DNA from 3 places in the Paraburkholderia sp. 40 genome. Region 3 is predicted to be linked to each of the others. Evidence: predicted binding sites of a transcription regulator. Region 3 holds the regulator's gene; each other region holds the start of a gene.

Region 1 (7,115 bases), 180 kb from region 3:
ACCCTTCACGACCGCGCCGACGCCTTCCGGCGTGCCGGTGAAAATCAGGTCGCCAGGCCGCAGTTCGAACAGCGTCGACAGATACGCGATCGTCTCGGCCACCGACCAGATCAGCTGCGACACATCCGCGCGCTGCTTGTCCTCGCCATTCACCGACAGCCAGATCTCGCCTTTGCCGATGTGACCAACCGTCGAAGCCGGATGGATCGGGCCGAGTGGCGCCGAGTGATCGAAGCCCTTGGCGGTATCCCACGGACGACCCATTTTCTTCGCTTCGCCTTGCAGGTCGCGGCGCGTCATGTCGAGACCGAGCGCGTAGCCGTAGACGTGGTCGAGCGCGCGGTCGACGGGGATGTCTTTGCCGCCCTCGCCGATCGCCGCGACCATTTCCATTTCGAAATGGACGTTCCTGGTCTGCGACGGATACGGGAATTCGCCGGTCGTGCCCGGCGCGACGTACACGATCGCATCGGCCGGCTTCGTGAAGAAGAACGGCGGCTCGCGGTCCGGGTCGTGGCCCATTTCACGCGCGTGCGCCTCGTAGTTGCGCCCCACGCAGTAGATGCGGCGCACCGCGAACTGCTCTCTCGACCCCACGACCGGCACCGCGACCTGCGGTGCGGGTGCAAATACGTAACTCATCCCGTTCTCCGTTTTCCGATGTGCGCCGCCGAGGCGGCGAGAAACATCGAGTTTAACGCGCGGCACGGCGCGGGGGCATGTCAGGCGGCCCGTCGCGCGCCACTGCGTGCCCGCTTCGTTGCTGTTCGCCCGCTCGCCATAGATGCGATACTCACACCGAACTGTTCCCCGAATGGCGTAGCGAACCGCCAAGCGCGGCACGCCACCCGCCTCTTGCGCACGATGACCGACTCCACCGATACCACTTCTCCCTTCCCCTGGGCCCGATTCATCAAGGAAATCGGCCGCGGCCCGAATGGCGCCCGCGCGCTGACCGCCGACGACACGCGCTCGCTCTACACCGCGATGCTCGACGGCCGCGTCGACGATCTCGAACTCGGCGCGGTGCTGCTCGCGTATCGCGTGAAAGGCGAAACCGCCGACGAACTCGCCGCGATGCTGGCCGCCGCGCATACGTCGTTCGAGCCGGTGCGGCTGCCGCACGGCGCGTTTCGGCCGGTGTCGATTCCGTCGTACAACGGCGCGCGCAAGCAGCCGAACCTCGTGCCGCTGCTCGCGCTGCTGCTCGCCCGCGAAGGCGTGCCGGTGCTGGTACACGGCGTCACCGAGGATCTGGGTCGGGTGACGAGCGCGGAAATCTTCACACATCTGCGCATCGCCCATGCGCAGTCGCACGCGCAGATCGAAGCTGGACTTGCGGAGCGCCGCGTCGCGTTCGCCTCGATCGACGTACTGGCTCCCAAGCTCGCGCGCCTGCTCGCGCTGCGCCGGCGCATGGGCGTGCGCAATTCGACGCATACGCTTGTGAAGCTGCTGCAGCCGTTCGCGCCCGCGGGATTGCGGCTCGTGAACTACACGCATCCGCCGTATCGCGACAGTCTCACTCAGCTGTTCATCACGCATCCCGATGCGGCCGTCGGCGGTGCGCTACTCGCGCGCGGCACCGAAGGCGAGGCGGTCGCCGATACTCGCCGCCAGGTGCAGGTCGACTGGCTGCATGACGGCATCTGCGAGACGCGGCTGCCGCACGAGCGCTCGTCGCCCGATGCGCCCGAAGTCGAGCTGCCCGAAGCGCGCGACGCGGCGACCACGGCCGCCTGGATCGACGCCGTGCTGCGCGGCGAAGCGCCGGTGCCTGGCGCGCTCGAGCGGCAGGTCGAGCTGATCGTCGATATCGCGAAGACGGCGGCCTGACGGCCGCGGGTTGACAGGCCAACGCACGCCGTCATACATTTGGCCTCATGCGTTCCCTTCCGAACACCCTCCGAATTATCTCCGGCCGCCTAGCGCGGCCCCTATCGCTACGCCTGGCGTAAGTCTCGCGTAGCGCCGCGCGCTGGCAGCTCCGGTTGCCGTCGGCGGTCCTCCCCGTAGTTCCCGCAGTTTCGCTTCGCCCCCGTCGTAGTTCTCCACAACCTGTCGTCGTTTGCATTCGTCCGTTTACCGCGCGGACGATGCGAGAGGATCAAATGTACGTTGCATGGGCAGCATCCGCAGCGTGCATGCGTGCACAGTCGGCCAACCGCTCGACGTCCCCACCCTCCGCCGACGACACCACGAATGAGGCACCTCACCGTGTTGCGCAATCCCGCTGAAAAGTACCGCCCTTTTCCCGCCGTCCGGCTGACCGGCCGCAAATGGCCGAGTCGCACGGTCGACGCCGCACCCGTCTGGATGAGCACGGACCTGCGCGACGGCAATCAGGCGCTGATCGAACCGATGAACGCTGCGCAGAAGCTCGAATACTTCGAGATGCTGGTCGCGATCGGTTTCAAGGAAATCGAAGTGGGCTTTCCGTCGGCGTCGCACACCGATTTCGACTTCGTGCGCAAGCTGATCGACGAGCGACGCATTCCCGACGACGTCACGATCGAAGTCTTCGTGCCGTCGCGCGCGGAGCTGATCGCACGCACGTTCGACGCGCTCGAAGGCGCGCCGCGCGCGATTGTGCATCTGTACAACGCGATCTGCCCGTCGTTCCGGCGCATCGTGTTTCAGCAGCCGAAGGATGAGATCAAGGCGCTTGCCGTCGAAGGCACGGGCCTCATCAAGGAACACGCGCAGGCGCGGCCGGGCACGCGCTGGACCTTCCAGTACTCGCCCGAGACCTTCAACACGACCGAGCTGCCGTTCGCGCGCGAGGTGTGCGACGCGCTCGCGCAAACGTGGCGGCCTACGCGCGATCACAAGATGATCGTCAACCTGCCGGCAAGCGTCGAAGCGGCCACGCCGAACGTGTTCGCCGACCAGATCGAATGGATGCATCGCAACCTCGGTTACCGCGACAGCATCGTGCTGTCGGTGCATCCGCACAACGATCGCGGCACCGCCGTGGCCGCGGCGCAACTCGCGCTGCTGGCGGGCGCGGATCGCATCGAAGGCTGTCTGTTCGGCAATGGCGAGCGCACCGGCAACGTCGATCTCGTCACAGTCGCGATGAATCTCGACGCGATGGGTATCGACAGCGGTCTGGATTTCTCGGATCTCGCGACGATCAGGCGCGTGGCGGAACGCTGCACGCGGCTTCCGGTTGCGGCGCGGCATCCGTATGCGGGAGAGGTAGCGATGCGCGGCACGCGCGAGGCGCGCGACGCGGATGCCGATGTAGACGAGCACGGCGCAAACAGCCGCGACAAAGCTGGCGAATGCGCGACCGCGTGAATTCGCGTTGGGCCTCGAGCCTGCTGCAGCGGAGTGCACACCCGCATTCCGCTGCCGCTGGAGACGCGCTCACGAGGCGCGCCCGCCCGATGAGAATCTCACTCGAGCGCGCAACGGGTCGCCTGCCACGCGATCAGTCGCCACTGCCCGTCTTCGTGCGTGTGAATCGCGGTATAGGCAATCGGAAACAGGAGCGCGCCGTTGTTCGCCTCAATCTCGATCAGCGCGCGGCCCGTGACGACGTAGGTCTCGCGCCCGGCCGGCAAGACATCCTGCGACTGCACCTCGATTTGCCGATAACGACGGCGCCCCGCGGTGATCCCGTCGATGAACTGCCGCTTCGTCTCGCGCTTGCCATTCGTATGGACGTAGCTCACGTTGTCCGCGAGCAGCGTGTCGAGCGACTGCCCATCGCCATCGACCATCGCGCGAAAACGCTCTCGCTCGAGCCCGCGGATCGCTTCGATCATCTTTGCCGCCATTGCAGAGCCCCTCGAACACCGCGAGCCGCAGGCGGCCACGGTCAGAAGTGATATTGCAAATATAGCTGGCTGAAATTTATACCAGGATTCGGCTCTTTGATACCGCCATTGGAGACATGCTGGAAGCGGTAGCCGGCGACATACTGCTCACGAGCGCCGAACTGCAACCCGACGCCCGCCATCTCGGCGAACTGGAACGAGGTGCCCAACGTGAAGTCGGAAGAAATGCGCGGGCTGGTCAGCAGCCGGACGCCGGCACCCACCTCGATGAATGGCCGCACCGAACCCGACGACCTGATGAAGCGGATCACCGGCGTCACGCCGAACTCGCCGATGTTGTCGTGAACGTTTCCTTCATTGGTGTGCCACCACGCGACATGCGCCTCGCCGAGCAGCGCGAAATGCCAGTCGCCGATCTGCCACCAGGTCAGGTTCGGATCCCAAACCACGCCGAAATCGAGCGTCCTGACGTGATGGTCGCCGACGCCGGCGGCCACCTGCACGCCGAACTGCTCAGCTTGGGACGCGCCCGCCGCACCCAACAGCAGAACGAGCAAAACGGCAAACGTGCCTTTTAGAGTAAGTAGAGTAAGCCCACGCACCACAAGATTCTGCCTGTTCATCCGTCCCCCATACTGCCGAGTATTAAGCGAGCGCCCCCTTTATTCCAGGCACGAATTCAGGAGCAAGTATTTCCCAGAGAATGCCCATGGCCAGCAATTATTCTCTTTAAAACGGGACGATGTCAGTCAAACATGAGCGTGCAACTACTCCGGGCGGTACTTTGTACAGGTCTAACGCGCAAGGCAAATAGAGTGTATGATGGCTATCAGAAGTCAAAACTCAATAGGATTTTCGGGAACTCGGATACCCCTGCGACCTCTAAGTATTAGCACTCGGCAGATCTGAGTGCTAACATCCATCGCTGGAGTCGTTTACTGAGTACGCTATTGTCTGATTCCAAAGGAGCTTCACACGTGAGCCATGCAATGACCCTTCCGAGTACTTTGAGCCCGTCGTCGGCTAAGGCCGCTCCGGCAGGTGCACTGGCGCTCTCGCATTCCTCGCTGCTGTCCGGTCACCTGGGCAACATCGACGCCTACATTCAGGCGGTCAACCGGATTCCGATGCTGACGCCGGCGGAGGAACGCCAGTTCGCCACCGAATTGCGCGAACACGACAATCTGGGGGCTGCGCGCCGCCTGGTGCTGTCGCACTTGCGACTCGTCGTGTCCATCGCGCGTAACTACCTCGGTTACGGGTTGCCGCACGCCGACCTGATCCAGGAAGGCAACATCGGCCTGATGAAAGCGGTCAAGCGCTTCGATCCCGAACAAAACGTGCGCCTCGTGTCATACGCGATGCACTGGATCAAGGCCGAGATCCACGAGTACATCCTGCGCAACTGGCGTATGGTGAAGGTCGCCACCACCAAGGCGCAGCGTAAGCTGTTCTTCAACCTGCGCAGCCACAAACAGGGGCTTGGCGCGTTCACGCCGGACGAGATCGACGGTCTCGCGAAGGAGCTGAACGTGAAGCGCGAAGAGGTCGCGGAGATGGAGACGCGTCTGTCGGGCGGCGATATCGCGCTCGAAGGTCAGGTCGAAGACGGCGAGGAGTCGTACGCGCCAATCGCCTATCTGGCCGACTCGCATAGTGAGCCGACTGCCGTGCTGGCTTCGCGTCAGCGCGACCGGCTGCAAAGCGACGGCATCGCAAGCGCGCTCGACGCGCTCGATCCGCGCAGCCGCCGCATCATCGAAGCGCGCTGGCTGAAGGTGGCCGACGATGGCTCGGGCGGCTCCACGTTGCACGAGCTGGCCGACGAGTTCGGTGTGTCGGCCGAACGTATCCGCCAGATCGAAGCCAGCGCGATGAAGAAAATGCGCGGCGCGCTGACCGAATACGCGTAAAGCGTCGAAGCCATGCGCGCGTCAATTGTGTCCCGCCCATGACATAGGTAAAAACGACACGCGTTAATCGGTCGCGCCATTTAGCGACCATCGCGCTCAAGCCCCGCCCTCGCAAGACGGCGGGGCTTTTTCATTCTTTTCGCCCTTTCTTGCGTCCCCGCGGCCGCGCTTCGCGTCGGCCTACCCGCAAGCCGGCCTGTCGAGGCCGGTAAGCCTTTCTTGACGTATCGCAAGTCCGGTAGCAATACTGCACAGACGCGGCAAGTTTCGCGACGTGTTGCCGCATGGCTAAACCTGAGCGCGCGAGGTTCACCTCCTACAATCGGCATGCATTCGCCAGACTGCCTGACGGCCAGGGCGGTCTGGATCCAGCCGGACTCACCGGCGTGAAGTCGTCTTCGACCGATCATGACCATAGCCCTCAATCGCAGCAGCACTGTCCGGTCGCGCTTGCGCGGCCGGTTCACCAGGTGGGTGCGCGGTCCAACGCTGGCGCGCGATATCGCCATCATCCTCGCCATCAAGTTCGTCCTACTGATGGCGCTCAAGTACACATTCTTCAATCATCCACAGGCGCAGCACATGATGCTGCCGCCTGAGCAGGTCGCGCAGGCGCTGCTGTCGGTGCCCGCCCCGCATCCGTCTCGAGGTGATCAACATGCCCGTTAGCGAAGTCGTAGAACTGTCGCGGTTCCAGTTCGCCATCACGGCGCTTTATCACTTTCTGTTCGTGCCGCTCACGCTCGGTCTCGCCTGGTTGCTCGTCATCATGGAATCGGTCTACGTGATGACCGGCAAGCAGATCTACAAGGACATGACGCAGTTCTGGGGCAAGCTGTTCGGCATCAACTTTGCAATGGGCGTCGCGACCGGCCTCACGCTCGAGTTTCAGTTCGGCACCAACTGGGCTTATTACTCGCATTACGTCGGCGACATTTTCGGCGTGCCGCTCGCCGTCGAAGGGCTGATGGCGTTCTTCCTCGAATCGACGTTCGTCGGTCTGTTCTTTTTCGGCTGGAACAGATTGTCAAAAATCCAGCATCTGATCGTCACGTTCTGTGTCGCGCTCGGTTCGAACCTGTCGGCGCTGTGGATTCTGATTGCCAACGGCTGGATGAACAATCCGGTCGGCGCGAAGTTCAACTATCAGACGATGCGCATGGAGCTCGACAGCATCGGCTCGGTGATCTTCAACCCGGTTGCACAGGTCAAGTTCGTGCACACGGTATCAGCTGGATACGTGACCGCGGCGATGTTCGTACTCGGCGTGTCGTCGTGGTATCTGTTGAAGCGCCGCGACACCGAGTTCGCGCTGCGCTCGTTCGCGATCGCCGCCGGCTTCGGCCTCGCGTCGGCGCTGTGCGTGATCGTGCTGGGCGACGAATCCGGCTATCGCACCGGTGAAGTCCAGCAGATC
Region 2 (7,115 bases), 130 kb from region 3:
TGATGTCAGGAAATGTCATCGAGGGGCTCGTTCCGCTCCCCAGAGCGGTGCCGCGCCTATTTTTTTCTGTCCGCAAACGCACGGGTGCACGTGTTTCCTGGCTGACCACGATCGACAGATGTAATATGAGCAGCCAGGATGGCATGCCCGGTACGTACGAGTGGCGCCGGACGGTCGTCGACTTTTGCCAGTCGGTGCTGTGACAAGCACAATCCGATGACATCTTTTGACATACCTTTCCAACACATCCAGTGCGGAGATCCTTGTATATTCCGTTCGTCGAACCATACGGAACTTCTTGTGGCATGCAGATGCACGCGAAGGCGTTAGGCGTGAGCGAGTTGCAGGTCGGTTTTCTTGATAAAGAAGGTATTGGACATCGCTACGGAACTGCGTGCCGCACTGGCACTGTCGGAGGTGAAACGTATCGCCGCAGACATCAAGCGGATTGGTAAGCAGCGCAGGCGCAACCAGGCGGGCAAGCCGCCGGGCGCAGCTCGCTTCGACGCGATTGTCGCCGACCACCGAGGCACGTGACGGCTGCAGCAAAGCTAAGCGGTTCGGCGCGTAGCATCGGAAACAGGAACTAAAAGACAGGCTTTATTAGAGGTGTCTGCTTAATCATATGTCAGATGATCTGCCAACCGGTCGCATCGTCGTGCTTGACGATGATGTTGAAATCCGCAATATGCTGCAACGCTTTCTGACGGCACAAGGTTTCTCGGTGCGCGCGGTGAAGACAGGCATTGAGTTGGACGTCTTGATCGAGCGCTACCCGTTCGACCTGTTGATTCTCGATATCATGATGCCAGGCGAAGACGGCCTGTCCATCTGCCGTCGGTTGCGTGCTCGGAGAGAGACAATCCCCATCCTCATGCTAACAGCGCGTGGCGATCCCGTGGACAAGGTCGTAGGTTTGGAGATTGGCGCCGACGACTATCTCGCGAAACCGTTTCTGCCAAGCGAGCTGATAGCGCGGGTTCGGGCGATGTTACGTCGGCAGCAGTTTCAGGTGCGCCTGCAAAACGTGCGGGGCGAGATGCTGCTCGCAGGCGAGTCGCAATGCTTGCGGTTCGGCGCCTTCAGGCTGGACGTTCGGCGTAGAGAATTGATGTCGGACGAAGCAGGCGTCGTTGAACTCGGCCCAGCTGAAATGCGTCTCCTGTGTGCGCTTGCGGAGACGCCAAACCGTCCTGTGAGCCGCGCAAATCTGATCGAGCGCGCGCGCGGGTCGCAATATGAGGCGAGCGCCCGCAGCGTTGACGTGCAAGTTCTTCGCTTACGACAGGTGATTGAGACAGAGGCAACCTCGCCGCGACATATCCGCACAGTGTGGGGCCTCGGCTACATGCTCGTTGCAACCCCAAACTAAAGCGTTACCTGTTGGACGCTCGAGTGTGACATTCAAGCCGCTTCCTCTGCTTTCCTTATACACCGCGAGCAAGGCCTCGGTCACAGCGTTCATCGGGTCTCTTGCGCTGGAACTCCCGCAACTCAATATGAACTGAACCTGGGTCATTCGAGCCTGGCCATGTGATGGCGCGTTCGGGACATGCCGTCACGCATAAGCCACACGCCCGGCACGCATCGGCGTAAAGTTCATTCCATGCACGCGCAGCTTGAGTTTCTGCAGTGTCCCTAGCCGCTGATAGTCTGCTGTATCGATCCGGCGGACTTCGAAAACGGATTCAGGGCACACGACGGCACAATCGGCTTTACCCTCGCACCGTTTTAAATTGACCACGGGGGCAATGACACCTGGGGCTTTCTTGCAAGTGGATTTCGACGCGTCGCTCATGTGCAGTCTCCTGGGTGCTTGTCGCGAACGGAAAACATGCCTTTCTGAAATTTTTCACGCTCTTCAGGTGTCATCTGTTCCCACCAACGCCAATGCCGGCGTCCGCCCCAACCGCCATGACCTCGAAATCCACCAAACAGGATACGACTCAGGATCAACAGACCCATGGCGTGCGTGTAGTCAATCGGGCGGCCGCCAACGAACAGTGCCGGGATAACCCAATTCCACAATGCCATCACCATCCATCCCAGCACCGTAATGCCCAAAAGAACCAACAACGCTTTCCTGAAGAATTTAAATGCGAAACCCATTTGCTCTCACCTTCAAATATCCAGTTCGTCATACACGGCTCGCAAGCGGGTTCGCAGATGTAGCACCGCATAACGCTTGCGCGCTAGCAGCGTATTCACGCTCACCCGCTCTCGGACGACAAATCTTTAAAGCTGCGCCCCTCGAGTTCGTGAGCGATGAAAATCTCACGCTGATTTTTGGCAATCCGTCAAGCGCGCGTTGCAATTCCTCCAATAACACCGACCTTGCATAAGCGGATTCCAGTCCGGCATCGTTTGCAGGCAGCAGGAGATCGAGCCGATACTCGTCGCCGGAGTCGTCGGTCTCGTCGACCGTTTCGACTAGCGGTTGCTCCTTCTTCTTGCGAAAGCGGTCGATGATGCGGCTTCGCGCCACGCGAAACAACCACGCGCTAACCTGTTCAATAGGCTCGGACGAACTCGTAAAGCACATCCTGCAAGATGTCCTCCGCCTCACTCGGATCAAGTACGCGACGCCGGATGAAATTCCCGAGTCTCATACGCTCACGCAAGACGGTTGCAGTGATGGCGGTATCGCGTTCGTTCATTGGACTCGTGGTGGGTGGCGGTTCCATACGGCTGAAGACGATTCACAACCACGGATATTGTGATCGACAGAAAAAACCTGTGTCGTCGCCAGCCGTGAGCAAGGCACGGATGAACGTCCGCTCGTCGGCGAAGGCGAACGACGCTTCATGGCCCAGACTGTGTCAAAACGCGTGGCCACTGGGAATTGACGAAACCTGTTCCGGCGCATGTCGCGGCTTGTCGTTTGCGGCAATCTGAACGCAAACCACAACCGAACATATCGCAAAGGCTCAACAACCCCGTACGGGCATCACGCCCGCATCGCCTTCATAACCGCTTCTGAACCGAGTAGCTTGATCACTCGCTTCATGTTGTACGCCAGCACGTGCAAGCTCATCTCCGTACTCACCCGCTCGATGGTCCGTGTCAGGAAATGAGTGGCGCCCATCCATGCCTTGATCGTGCCGAACGGGTGCTCGACAGTCTGTCGCCGGATGCACATCATCTCAGGCGCATGATCAAGTCGCGCCTGCATCTCATCGAGAACAGCCTCGTGCTCCCAGCGTGTCACGCGACGTTGAGGACCCGGCGTGCAATCCCCCTTTAGTGAGCATTGCTGGCAATTTGAACTCCAGTATTTACTGATCTTCAGACCGCGCTCAACAGTTGAGAATCGCCAGATGAGCCGCTGGCCCGCCGGGCACCGATATTCGTCCGTCTGTGCGTTGTAAATGAAGTCATCCTTGCCGAAGCGGCCATTAGCCGTTGCGCTCGATGTCACCGGTTTGGGAACGAGCACGCTTATTCCAGCCTCATGACATGCGAGTATCTCCTCGCTCTTGTAGTAGCCGCGATCCGCAACTGCGGTGAGCTTGTCGACGGCCATCTCATCACGCGCCAGCTTCGCCATCGACGTCAACTGATCACGATCAATGCCATCATTCGTAACGACGTGCGCGACGATCAGATGGTGCTTCGTGTCAACCGCCGTCTGGACGTTGTAGCCGACGACTCCCGTTCCTCGTGTCTTCATCGAACGGGCATCGGGATCCGTGAGCGACACCTGTCGGTCCGGTGCTTCGTTCAGCTTAACCTCGATTTCCTTGAGGCTTCGCATCTGTTCCTTCAAGGCCGCGATCTTGTCTTGCAGTCGCTCTGTTCTGGCCTTCGCGATTGCAGGCTCCTGACGATCGGCTGTGTCCATCGCCTCGAGATAGCGAGCGATACTTGACTCGATGTCGCGCATGCGTCGTTCGAGCTTGGCGCTTGTGAAGTTGCGATCACGATGGTTCACCGCCTTGAACTTGCTGCCGTCGATCGCAACGAACGCTTCAGCGAAAAGGTCCAGACGCTGGCATAGCATGACGAACTGACGACAGACGCTGCGGATTGCTTTGCCGTTGTCTTTACGGAACCGAGCAATGGTCTTGAAGTCCGGCGCCAAGCGGCCCGTGAGCCACATCAGTTCGACGTTGCGCTGAGCCTCGCGTTCAAGGCGACGGCTGGATTGAATACGGTTCAGGTAACCGTAGATGTAGATCTTGAGCATCACCTCCGGATGATACGAAGGCCGCCCTGTCAGCGCTGGCTCAACACCTTCAAACCCAAGCTTCTGAAGATCAAGCTCATCTACAAAAACATCGACTACACGCACGGGATTGGTGTCCGTCACGTAGTCGTCAAGTGCTTCAGGGAGGAGAAAGCTTTGTGTACGACTGTCGCCTTGAACGAACCGCTTCATCTCGCCCATCCTCCGCTATCGGATGAGCCATTTTAACCTGTCAAAATGGCGTTTTGACACAGTCTGGGCCGACTGCTGCCCGAGGCGGTCGGCCGTACTCCATCCGGAGCGGGGTCGACCTGTGACACGCCAGGCACGCTTGGTCGAGACAGATCTTCTCTGTGCTGTGCTTCCAGTGAGCGAGCGGATCCCCTTGAGCGCCACGCTGGAGGCCCGTGGAATGGTCGGCGGGGCTATCCCGTTCCTCAGTTCGGGGATTTCCCTGGGCGACGACGCGCGGCAGGCGCCGCGCCGCGTTGAAATCTGCGTCGCAGGTGTCTCCAGCGTATGAGGTAGCGCAGTTGGTTTGCTAGGTGGGGATTGGGTAGATGACTGTTTTTGTTGGGGAAAACGGTGCGATGCGCCGGTTTTTTTTGCGTGCTCGGGAGTTCCAACTTAGTGAACAAAGTTCCAGGTTGAATGAATCTCGACATCAGTGAACTTCGACCGCGTTCCCCCTTCTTGAATTTGTCACTGCCCGTCCATATAATTAGCACTCGCTGCACGAGAGTGCTAACAACATCTCCGGTTGGCTCGGCCAGCCGGGTTTTTCTCAGCGTTCTTCAGTCTCAATCAGAGAGGAGTATGTATGAACCTTCGTCCTTTGCATGATCGCGTGATCGTCAAGCGTCTGGATCAGGAAACCAAGACCGCGTCGGGCATCGTGATCCCCGAAGCCGCAGCGGAAAAGCCGGATCAAGGTGAAATCCTCGCAGTCGGCCCGGGCAAGCGCGACGACAAGGGCGCAGCCATTGCGCTCGACGTGAAGGTAGGCGACCGCGTCCTGTTCGGCAAGTACGCAGGCCAGACCGTCAAGGTCGACGGCAACGAACTGCTCGTGATGCGCGAAGAAGACATCATGGCCGTGGTGCAGAAGTAAGCGCAAGGTCGCTACTTCACCGGTTATATCCAAAGTATTCAAGGAGTTAGAAGATGGCAGCTAAAGACGTCGTATTCGGTGATTCCGCCCGTGCCAAGATGGTCGAAGGCGTGAATATTCTCGCCAACGCCGTGAAGGTCACGCTGGGTCCGAAGGGCCGCAACGTGGTTCTCGAGCGCAGCTTCGGCGGCCCGACGGTCACCAAGGACGGTGTGTCGGTCGCGAAAGAGATCGAACTGAAAGACAAGCTCCAGAACATGGGCGCGCAAATGGTCAAGGAAGTCGCTTCCAAGACCAGCGACAACGCAGGCGACGGCACGACGACCGCTACGGTTCTCGCGCAATCGATCGTCCGCGAAGGCATGAAGTACGTCGCATCGGGCATGAACCCGATGGACCTGAAGCGCGGTATCGACAAGGCTGTTGCAGCTGCAATCGAAGAACTGCGCAAGATCAGCAAGCCGTGCACGACCAACAAGGAAATCGCCCAGGTTGGCGCGATCTCGGCGAACAGCGATTCGTCGATCGGCGAGCGCATCGCTGAAGCAATGGACAAGGTCGGCAAGGAAGGCGTGATCACCGTCGAAGACGGCAAGTCGCTGCAAGACGAGCTGGACGTCGTCGAAGGTATGCAATTCGACCGCGGCTACCTGTCGCCGTATTTCATCAACAACCCGGACAAGCAAGTCGCCGTGCTCGAGAACCCGTTCGTGCTGCTGCACGACAAGAAGGTGTCGAACATCCGTGATCTGCTGCCGGTGCTCGAGCAAGTCGCGAAGGCTGGCCGTCCGCTGCTGATCATCGCTGAAGACGTCGAAGGCGAAGCGCTCGCAACGCTGGTCGTCAACAACATCCGCGGCATCCTGAAGACCGTTGCCGTCAAGGCTCCGGGCTTCGGCGATCGTCGTAAGGCGATGCTGGAAGACATCGCGATCCTGACCGGCGGTCAGGTCATCGCTGAAGAAACCGGCCTCACGCTCGAGAAGGCAACGCTGGCTGAACTGGGCCAGGCGAAGCGCATCGAAGTGGGCAAGGAAAACACCACGATCATCGACGGCGCTGGCGAAGCAGCGAACATCGAAGCTCGCGTCAAGCAAGTGCGCACGCAGATCGAAGAAGCGACCTCGGACTACGACCGTGAAAAGCTGCAAGAACGCGTTGCCAAGCTGGCAGGCGGTGTTGCGGTGATCAAGGTCGGTGCTGCGACCGAAGTCGAAATGAAGGAAAAGAAGGCACGTGTCGAAGACGCACTGCACGCAACGCGCGCAGCTGTGGAAGAAGGCATCGTGGCTGGCGGCGGCGTCGCGCTGATCCGTGCACGTACGGCAATCGCTGGCCTGAAGGGCGCTAACGCCGATCAGGACGCAGGTATCAAGATCGTTCTGCGCGCCATGGAAGAGCCGCTGCGCCAGATCGTCGCCAACGGTGGCGAAGAAGCGAGCGTCGTCGTGGCAGCGGTTGCTGCTGGCAAGGGCAACTACGGCTACAACGCAGCGACCGGCGAGTACGTCGACCTGGTCGACGCAGGTGTCGTGGACCCGACGAAGGTGACGCGCACGGCGCTGCAAAACGCAGCTTCGGTTGCTGGCCTGCTGCTGACGACCGACGCAGCTGTCTGCGAACTGCCGAAGGAAGATGCTCCGATGCCTGGCGGCATGCCCGGCGGCATGGGCGGCATGGGCATGGACATGTAATTCCGCTCGGGTCTCGTGGTCCGGCCGCGTGGTTGAACTGCCGCGCGTCTGGATCACGGACGAGGCCCGGCTGGAAGTCCAAGTGGGGAGCGCGCCGCGAGGCGTTTCCCCAAACGAAAAAACC
Region 3 (7,115 bases):
CGATGGCCGCTTCGAGACTGTCGACCACCGGCAGCAGATGCTCGGCGAAGCTCTCGATCGCAAACTTGTGCGCCTTGGCGACGTCTTCCTGAGCGCGACGGCGCACATTTTCGGTTTCGGCCTTCGCGCGCAGGAAGCTTTCCTGCAACTCGGCGATCTTCGCCTGAGCGTCGGCCAGCGCCTGCTCGGCGGCACTCTGGGCCGGTTCCGCGGGGGCGCCGGTGTCCGGCTGTTGAACAGCGGCCTCGCCCGCCTCGGCGGCCTGGCGCGCGGCTTCGTCGGCGGGCGTGGGATTCTGGCTCGTCGGGTTCTCTTGCGTGTTTTCCATGTCGCTGAAAGTCGTTAAAAAGTAAAAGCCAAAGGCGGTGCAAGCCATTCCGACACAGTACGATTCATGCTTTGCAAAATCGCGACACGCGTCTTCGCGCCGATCCGCCAGACCGCACCCCAGATGGGGCCTGAAAAAGCCGTTTCAAGCGGCTCCGAGAATTTTTTCGCACCACCGACGTGCAGGCGAAATGCGCCGTAACAAGCCTCAACGTGGCGCAATCAGATAGAGATTGAGTGCAGCCCGCAACTGACCTATTCTCCAGTCATGGAGCGGCAACGCCACGTTAACCCTAATCTGACGTAAGCGTTACCGACACCTGACAGTCGTTCCGATAGCCTGTTTCAGCCCATCAAGGGGAGTACCGTGAAACTGACCTTTGCAATCGGGGTGGTCGCACTGGTACTGATCGCGGGCACCACGACCATCTGCATGTCCGGTGCGGTCAACGACCACACCACTGAGTACGGCGGCGCACACGCCACCGTGGAGCAGTTTTTCAATCCCCACCTGAAAATCTGTCGATAGTGCGCCGGTCGCGTTTGGTCGGTCGGCCGTGCAGCGCGGCGGCCGGCTCGTGGTACACCTTGCGCCGCTCCTGCTCGACCTGCCGCTTCGCCTTGCTCTGCGCGGTTTCCACATAGAGCGTCTGCGCGACGCTCGCGGGACCGCGTACGTCGCATACGCCCAGCACCTCCACCTGCCACACGTAGCGCTCGATCTCGATTTCGACCAGATCGCCGACACGCACGTCCTTCGCCGGCTTCACAGCCACGCCGCCGATACGCACCCGCCCCTTGTCGACCGCCTCCGCGGCCAGCGAACGCGTCTTGAAGAAGCGCGCGGCCCACAGCCATTTATCGATGCGCAGTTTCGCGCCCGGTTCGGTTGAAATGCGGTAGTTCATCTGCGTATTCAAGCTCCTGTCGTGTGCGGCACCGGCACCGCCTGCACGGGCCAGCCCTGCAGATGCTGCGCAACGATTTCGCCAAGCGCGGCAACCCACGGCTGCGACGCGTTCAGACAGGCGATCCGGTGAAACTCCTTGCCACCCGCCTGCAGAAATTCGCGGCGCACTTCCATGCCGATTTCCTCGATCGTTTCGAGGCAGTCGGCGGTGAAACCCGGGCAAAACACGTCAGCACGCCGCACGCCTGCCGCGCCGAGTTCCTTCAACGTCGGCGCCGTATAGGGCTGCAGCCATTCGGCCTTGCCGAAGCGCGACTGGAACGTGATGCGGCATTCGACCGACGTCAAATCGAGCGCCTGCATCAGCAGCGCGCCGGTCTGCTGGCATTGCTCGTGGTACGGGTCACCGAGGTCGAGCGTGCGCTTGGGCACGCCGTGGAAACTGAGCACGAGCTTGTCGCCCGCCGCGAAATCGGGGCGGCCGTGCAGATGCCAGTAGTGGTGCACCTGTGCGGCGAGCGCCGCGATGTACGCCGGGTGATCGGCGTACTGGCGCACGGTGCGGACTTCCGGCTGGTTGCGCATGCGCTCGAGCGCGGAAAAGGCTTCGTCGAACGCGGTCGCGGTGGTCGACGCCGAATACTGCGGATACATCGGCATCAGCAACACGCGCTCGGCGCCCGCGAGCTTCAGCTGGTTCAGCATTGCCGGAATGCCGGGCGTGCCGTAGCGCATCGCGTAGTCGACCAGCACCGTGTAGTCGTTCAGTTGCAGCAGATGGCGCAGGCCCTCGACCTGCTTTTCGGTGTGGACGCGCAGCGGTGAGCCCTCGGGCATCCACACCGCCGCATACTTCTTCGCAGAGCTGCGGCCGCGAAACGGCAGAATCAGCAGACGCAGAATCAGCTGCCACAGCAGCGCCGGAATTTCGACCACGCGAGGATCGGACAGGAACTGCGCGAGGTAGCGGCGCACCGCGCGCGGCGTCGGCGCGTCGGGCGTGCCGAGATTGATCAGCAACACGGCGACGCGATGCGACGTGGCGTTCTGTGAAGGCCGCTCGAGGTCGAAGCGCATAGGTAGCAGAAATCACCGCATCATGCGGCGAGTCGATTCAATGGAGATTCATTATAGCGGCGCAGGTTCTGCCCGGCGCCGCCAGAGACCCCTGGCCATTCGGACGATTGGCAGACGCCGGTTGTTCGCGCATCATGGTCGCCACGGACTGCGATGACGCCAGTTCCGCGGAGCCCGAGGACTACTGCTGGCTGAGCGTCATGGACAACAGCCGAGCGGTTATGTCCACGATCGGAATCACGCGGTTGTAGGCCATGCGGGTCGGTCCGATCACCCCGAGCGTGCCGACGATCTTGCCGTTCACCTCGTACGGCGCGGTGACGACGCTCATTTCCTCGATCGGTACCAGATTCGATTCGCCGCCAATGAATATTTGCACGCCCGCCGCGTGACTCGACACGTCGAGCAACTGAAGGAGGCTGGTCTTCTGGTCGAACACATCGAACAGTTTGCGCAGGCGCGCCATGTCCGACGAAAGATCGGCGACTTCGAGCAGATTGCGCTCGCCCGAGATCAACACGGTCTCGCCGGTGTCGGATTCGTCGGTGCTCGCGGTGACGGCCGCGTGCATCAGCGAGGTCATGTCGCCACGCAGCTCGTCGATTTCCTCCCGCAGGCGGCGGCGCACCTCGTCGAACGAGAGGCCCGCGAAGTGCGCATTGATGTAATTGGAGGCTTCCACCAGCTGCGAAGGCGAAAAGTCGCGCTGGGTGGCGAGGATGCGGTTTTGCACGTCGCCTTCGGGCGTCACGATGATCAGCAGAATGCGCTGGTCGGACAGGCGCATGAATTCGATCTGCTTGAACACGTGGCTGCGACGCGGCGTGAGCACGACGCCGGCGAACTGCGACAGATTTGACAGCACGCTCGCCGCTGCGGCGACGATCTTCTGCGGCTCGCCCACCTGCAGCGTGGTCTTGACGGTGCGCGTCACCGCCTCCTCGTCGGCGGCGGATTCGACGGTCAGCATCGTGTCGACGAACAGGCGGTAGCCGCGTGGCGTCGGAATGCGCCCTGCCGACGTATGCGGACTGATCACGAGCCCCAGATCCTCGAGGTCCGACATCACGTTGCGGATCGTGGCCGGACTCAGTTCGAGGCCCGAATAACGTGACAGCGTGCGCGAGCCGACCGGCTGACCTTCGGCGATGTAGCGCTCAATCAGCGTTTTGAGGAGGGTTTGTGCGCGAGGATCTAGCATGAAGAAAAATTTTAGCTCAATGGCATCGCAGCCGGGAGCGCCCGCGGCGCCCGCTCCCGGCGAATGCGCCGCCGTCGGCGGGCTCGCATGTCATCGGGTCTTCACCATTCTAACGATAATCGCGACATACGCAGACGCCCTGCGTGCGCCGCCCCACAACCGGGTTGGTCTGCGGTTCTTTTCAGGCCCTACCTATGGTGTAATGCCGGCATGCAAGTGACCAGCCAGTTCAAGACCGTCGCGCTCGTCGGGCGCAGCAATACGCCAGGCATCGGCGAGCCGCTGACCGCGCTCGCCGCGTGCATCGCGAAGCTCGGCCTCGAAGTCGTGTTCGAAGCCGACACCGCCGCCGAAATCGGCGTGACCGACTATCCGGCGCTGCGTCTCGCCGAGATCGGCGCGCGCGCCGACGTCGCCGTGGTGCTCGGCGGCGACGGCACGATGCTCGGCATCGGCCGCCAGCTCGCGCCGTATCGCACGCCCTTGATCGGCATCAACCACGGGCGGCTCGGCTTCATCACGGACATTCCGATCTCCGACATGCGCGAGATCGTGCCGCAGATGCTGTCCGGCAATTTCGAGCGCGAGGAGCGCGTGCTGCTCGAAGCGCGCATCGTGCGCGACGGCACGCCGATCTACCACGCGCTCGCGTTCAACGACGTGGTGGTCAACCGCAGCGGCTTCTCGGGCATGGCGGAGTTGCGCGTGTCGGTCGACGGCCGCTTCATGTACAACCAGCGCTCGGACGGCCTGATCGTCGCGACGCCGACCGGCTCGACCGCGTACGCGCTGTCTTCGCAGGGGCCGATCCTGCATCCGCAACTACAGGGCATCGTGCTCGTGCCGATCGCGCCGCACGCGCTGTCGAACCGGCCGATCGTGCTGCCGGACGAATCGAAGGTCAGCATCCAGATCGTTTCCGGGCGCGAGGTGAACGTCAATTTCGACATGCAGTCGTTCACGTCGCTGGAGCTCGGCGACACGATCGAGGTGCGCCGTTCGCGCCACACGGTGCCGATGCTGCATCCGGTCGGCTACAGCTACTACGCGACGCTACGCAAGAAGCTGCACTGGCACGAGTACCCGTCGCACGAAGAAGACCCGAGGCCGTAAGCGGCACTTTGATTTCGCACGCCGCCGCGGCCGCCACCCGAATCCCAAGCTCACCCGACGACCTCCATGCTTCGCCACCTCTCGATACGCGACTTCGTCATCGTCGCCGCGCTCGACCTCGAATTCGACAGCGGCTTTACCGTTTTCTCGGGCGAAACCGGCGCCGGCAAATCGATCCTGATCGACGCGCTCGCGCTGGCACTAGGCGCGCGCGCCGAGGCGAGCGTCGTGCGCACCGGCGAGAGCCGCGCCGACATCACCGCGGAGTTCGAGACGCACGCACAGGTCGATCAATGGCTCGACACGCAGGCGCTCGGCGCGGCCGACGACAGCCAGCACGGCGGCACCGTGATGCTGCGGCGGGTGGTCGACGCGAACGGCCGCTCGCGCGCGTTCATCAACGGTACGGCGGCCACGCTCGCGCAGCTGCGCGAGGTCGGCGAGATGCTCGTCGATATTCACGGCCAGCACGCGCACCAGTTGCTGATGCGCCCGGACGCGCAGCGCGAGCTGTTCGACACGCACGCGGGCCTGTCCGACCTGGCCGCCGCCGTCACGCGCGCGTGGCGCACGTGGCGCGACAAGGCGCAGGTCGTCGAGCACGCGCAAACGCGCGATCGCGAGCTGCAACTCGAACGCGAGCGACTCGCGTGGCAACTCACCGAACTCGACAAGCTCGCGCCACAGCCGGGCGAATGGGAAGAAGTCAACACCGAGCATCGGCGGCTGTCGCATTCCGCGAATCTGATCGACGGCGTGCAGGGAGCGCTCGGCGCGCTGTCCGAATCGGACGACGCGATGATCACGCATCTCGGCTCGATCGTGTCGAAGGTGCGCGACCTCGCGGAGATCGACCCCGCGCTGAACGACGTGCTCGCCGCGCTCGAACCGGCCGAAATCCAGTTGCAGGAAGCCGCGTATTCGCTGAGCCACTACGCGCAGAAGCTCGAGCTCGATCCGGAGCGGCTCGCGCAGGTCGAAAAGCGCCTCGACACGCTGCACTCGGCTGCGCGCAAGTTCCGCCTGCAGCCTGAGACGCTGCCGGAAGAACACGCAGAGCGGCGCAAGCAATTGGCCGCGCTCGACGCCGCCGCCGACCTCGACGGCCTGCGCGCCGCCGAAGCGCAAGCGAAGGAAGTGTTCGTCGCCGAGGCGAAAAAGCTGTCGAAGGCACGCGCGAAAGCAGGCAAGGCGCTCGGCCAGGCGGTCACGACCGGCATGCAGGAACTGTCGATGAAAGGCGGCAGCTTCGAGGTCGCGCTGGTGCCGCTGCCCGAAGGCGGCGCGCACGGGCTCGAGCAGATCGAGTTCCGCGTCGCCGGTCATGCCGGCGTGCCGCTGCGGCCGCTCGCGAAGGTCGCGTCGGGCGGCGAACTCGCGCGTATCAGTCTCGCGCTCGCAGTGATCGCGAGCACGGCCAGCCCGACACCGACGCTGATCTTCGACGAAGTGGATACGGGCATCGGCGGCGGCGTGGCCGAAGTGGTCGGACGGCTATTGCATCAGCTCGGCGAGGCGCGCCAGGTGCTGTGCGTGACCCATCTGCCGCAGGTCGCCGCGCGCGGCGATCATCATTTCCAGGTCGCAAAGATGAGCAACGGCACCGGCGGCACGCTCAGCAGCGTGAGCTCGCTCGACAAGGCGAGCCGCATCGAGGAAGTCGCACGCATGCTCGGTGGCCTCGAAATCACGGCGACCACGCGCAAGCACGCGAAGGAAATGCTGGCCGCCTGAAATTGCGCCGCGCATAGGCGGCCGCACACGGCTGAGTCGGCTTGGCCGGGACGTCACACCGATCCCGGCCGCGCATGATGCGCTACGCGAAGTGCGTGAGCGCCCTTACCCAAACACCCTCTTCCACAACGCCAGCACCGCCTCGCGCTCGGCTGCGACCAGCGCCGGATCGACCCGCGCCTTCTCCATCCCATCGAGCCGCAGCGTGTGCTGCAGCTTGCGATAGCGCCGATAGGCGGCGCCGACCGTCTCCGCTTCCGCTTCGCTCATCAGCCCGAAACGCGACACCTCACGCAGCAGCGCGATATTGCCGGTATTGCGGATCAGCTCGGGATCGCGCGCCGCATGCAGCAGCACCCAGTACTGCACGGTGAACTCGATATCGACCATGCCGCCGCGGTCGTGCTTCAGGTCGAACAGCGCCGGCGTATGGTTCGGGTGTCCCGCCTCGACACGCGCGCGCATCTCGACGATCTCTTTCGCGAGCGGCGCCGCTTCGCGCGGCGTCGTCAGCACCTGTTCGCGGATCGCCTCGAACTTCGCGCCGATCTCCGGATCGCCCGCGCAGTAGCGCGCACGCGTCAGCGCCTGATGCTCCCACACCCACGCGGTATTCGCCGCGTCGCCCTCGCGCAGCTGGTAGCGGCGGAACGCATCGAGGTCGGTGACGAGCAGGCCCGACTCGCCGTTGGGTCGCAGCCGCAGGTCGATGTCGAACAATGTGCCGGCGCCGGTCGCGGTGGTCAGCCATGT

The links. Region 3 encodes HrcA, which represses chaperone genes, less so after heat shock. Its sites were predicted from a motif close to TTAGCACTCNNNNNNNNNGAGTGCTAA; they were not measured.
Region 1: rpoH (RNA polymerase sigma factor RpoH) is a predicted target of HrcA. The motif match lies at 4,675-4,701, and genes of this name have one in related genera.
Region 2: groES (co-chaperone GroES) is a predicted target of HrcA. The motif match lies at 4,908-4,934, and genes of this name have one in related genera.

The regions. Positions count from the first base shown of each region.
Region 1 is NZ_JBNPVY010000004.1:3,659,584-3,666,698, forward strand. Features, by position in the region: gene OKW28_RS38915 (fumarylacetoacetate hydrolase family protein) at 1-642, opposite strand, end outside; gene ybiB (DNA-binding protein YbiB) at 865-1,836, shown strand; partial or broken gene OKW28_RS38925 (2-isopropylmalate synthase) at 2,218-3,204, shown strand; gene OKW28_RS38930 (nuclear transport factor 2 family protein) at 3,402-3,785, opposite strand; gene OKW28_RS38935 (acyloxyacyl hydrolase) at 3,827-4,408, opposite strand; gene rpoH (RNA polymerase sigma factor RpoH) at 4,763-5,698, shown strand; gene cydP (cytochrome oxidase putative small subunit CydP) at 6,107-6,367, shown strand; gene OKW28_RS38950 (cytochrome ubiquinol oxidase subunit I) at 6,357-7,115, shown strand, end outside.
Region 2 is NZ_JBNPVY010000004.1:3,344,465-3,351,579, reverse strand. Features, by position in the region: gene OKW28_RS37525 (hypothetical protein) at 358-537, shown strand; gene OKW28_RS37520 (response regulator) at 626-1,372, shown strand; gene OKW28_RS37515 (4Fe-4S binding protein) at 1,428-1,688, opposite strand; gene OKW28_RS37510 (hypothetical protein) at 1,795-2,109, opposite strand; partial or broken gene OKW28_RS37505 (RNA polymerase sigma factor) at 2,122-2,684, opposite strand; gene OKW28_RS37500 (IS1182 family transposase) at 2,948-4,378, opposite strand; gene groES (co-chaperone GroES) at 5,007-5,297, shown strand; gene groL (chaperonin GroEL) at 5,351-6,991, shown strand.
Region 3 is NZ_JBNPVY010000004.1:3,478,003-3,485,117, forward strand. Features, by position in the region: gene grpE (nucleotide exchange factor GrpE) at 1-328, opposite strand, end outside; gene OKW28_RS38120 (hypothetical protein) at 695-856, shown strand; gene OKW28_RS38125 (RNA-binding S4 domain-containing protein) at 828-1,235, opposite strand; gene hemH (ferrochelatase) at 1,244-2,314, opposite strand; gene hrcA (heat-inducible transcriptional repressor HrcA) at 2,496-3,515, opposite strand; gene OKW28_RS38140 (NAD kinase) at 3,726-4,628, shown strand; gene recN (DNA repair protein RecN) at 4,695-6,362, shown strand; gene glnE (bifunctional [glutamate--ammonia ligase]-adenylyl-L-tyrosine phosphorylase/[glutamate--ammonia-ligase] adenylyltransferase) at 6,468-7,115, opposite strand, start outside.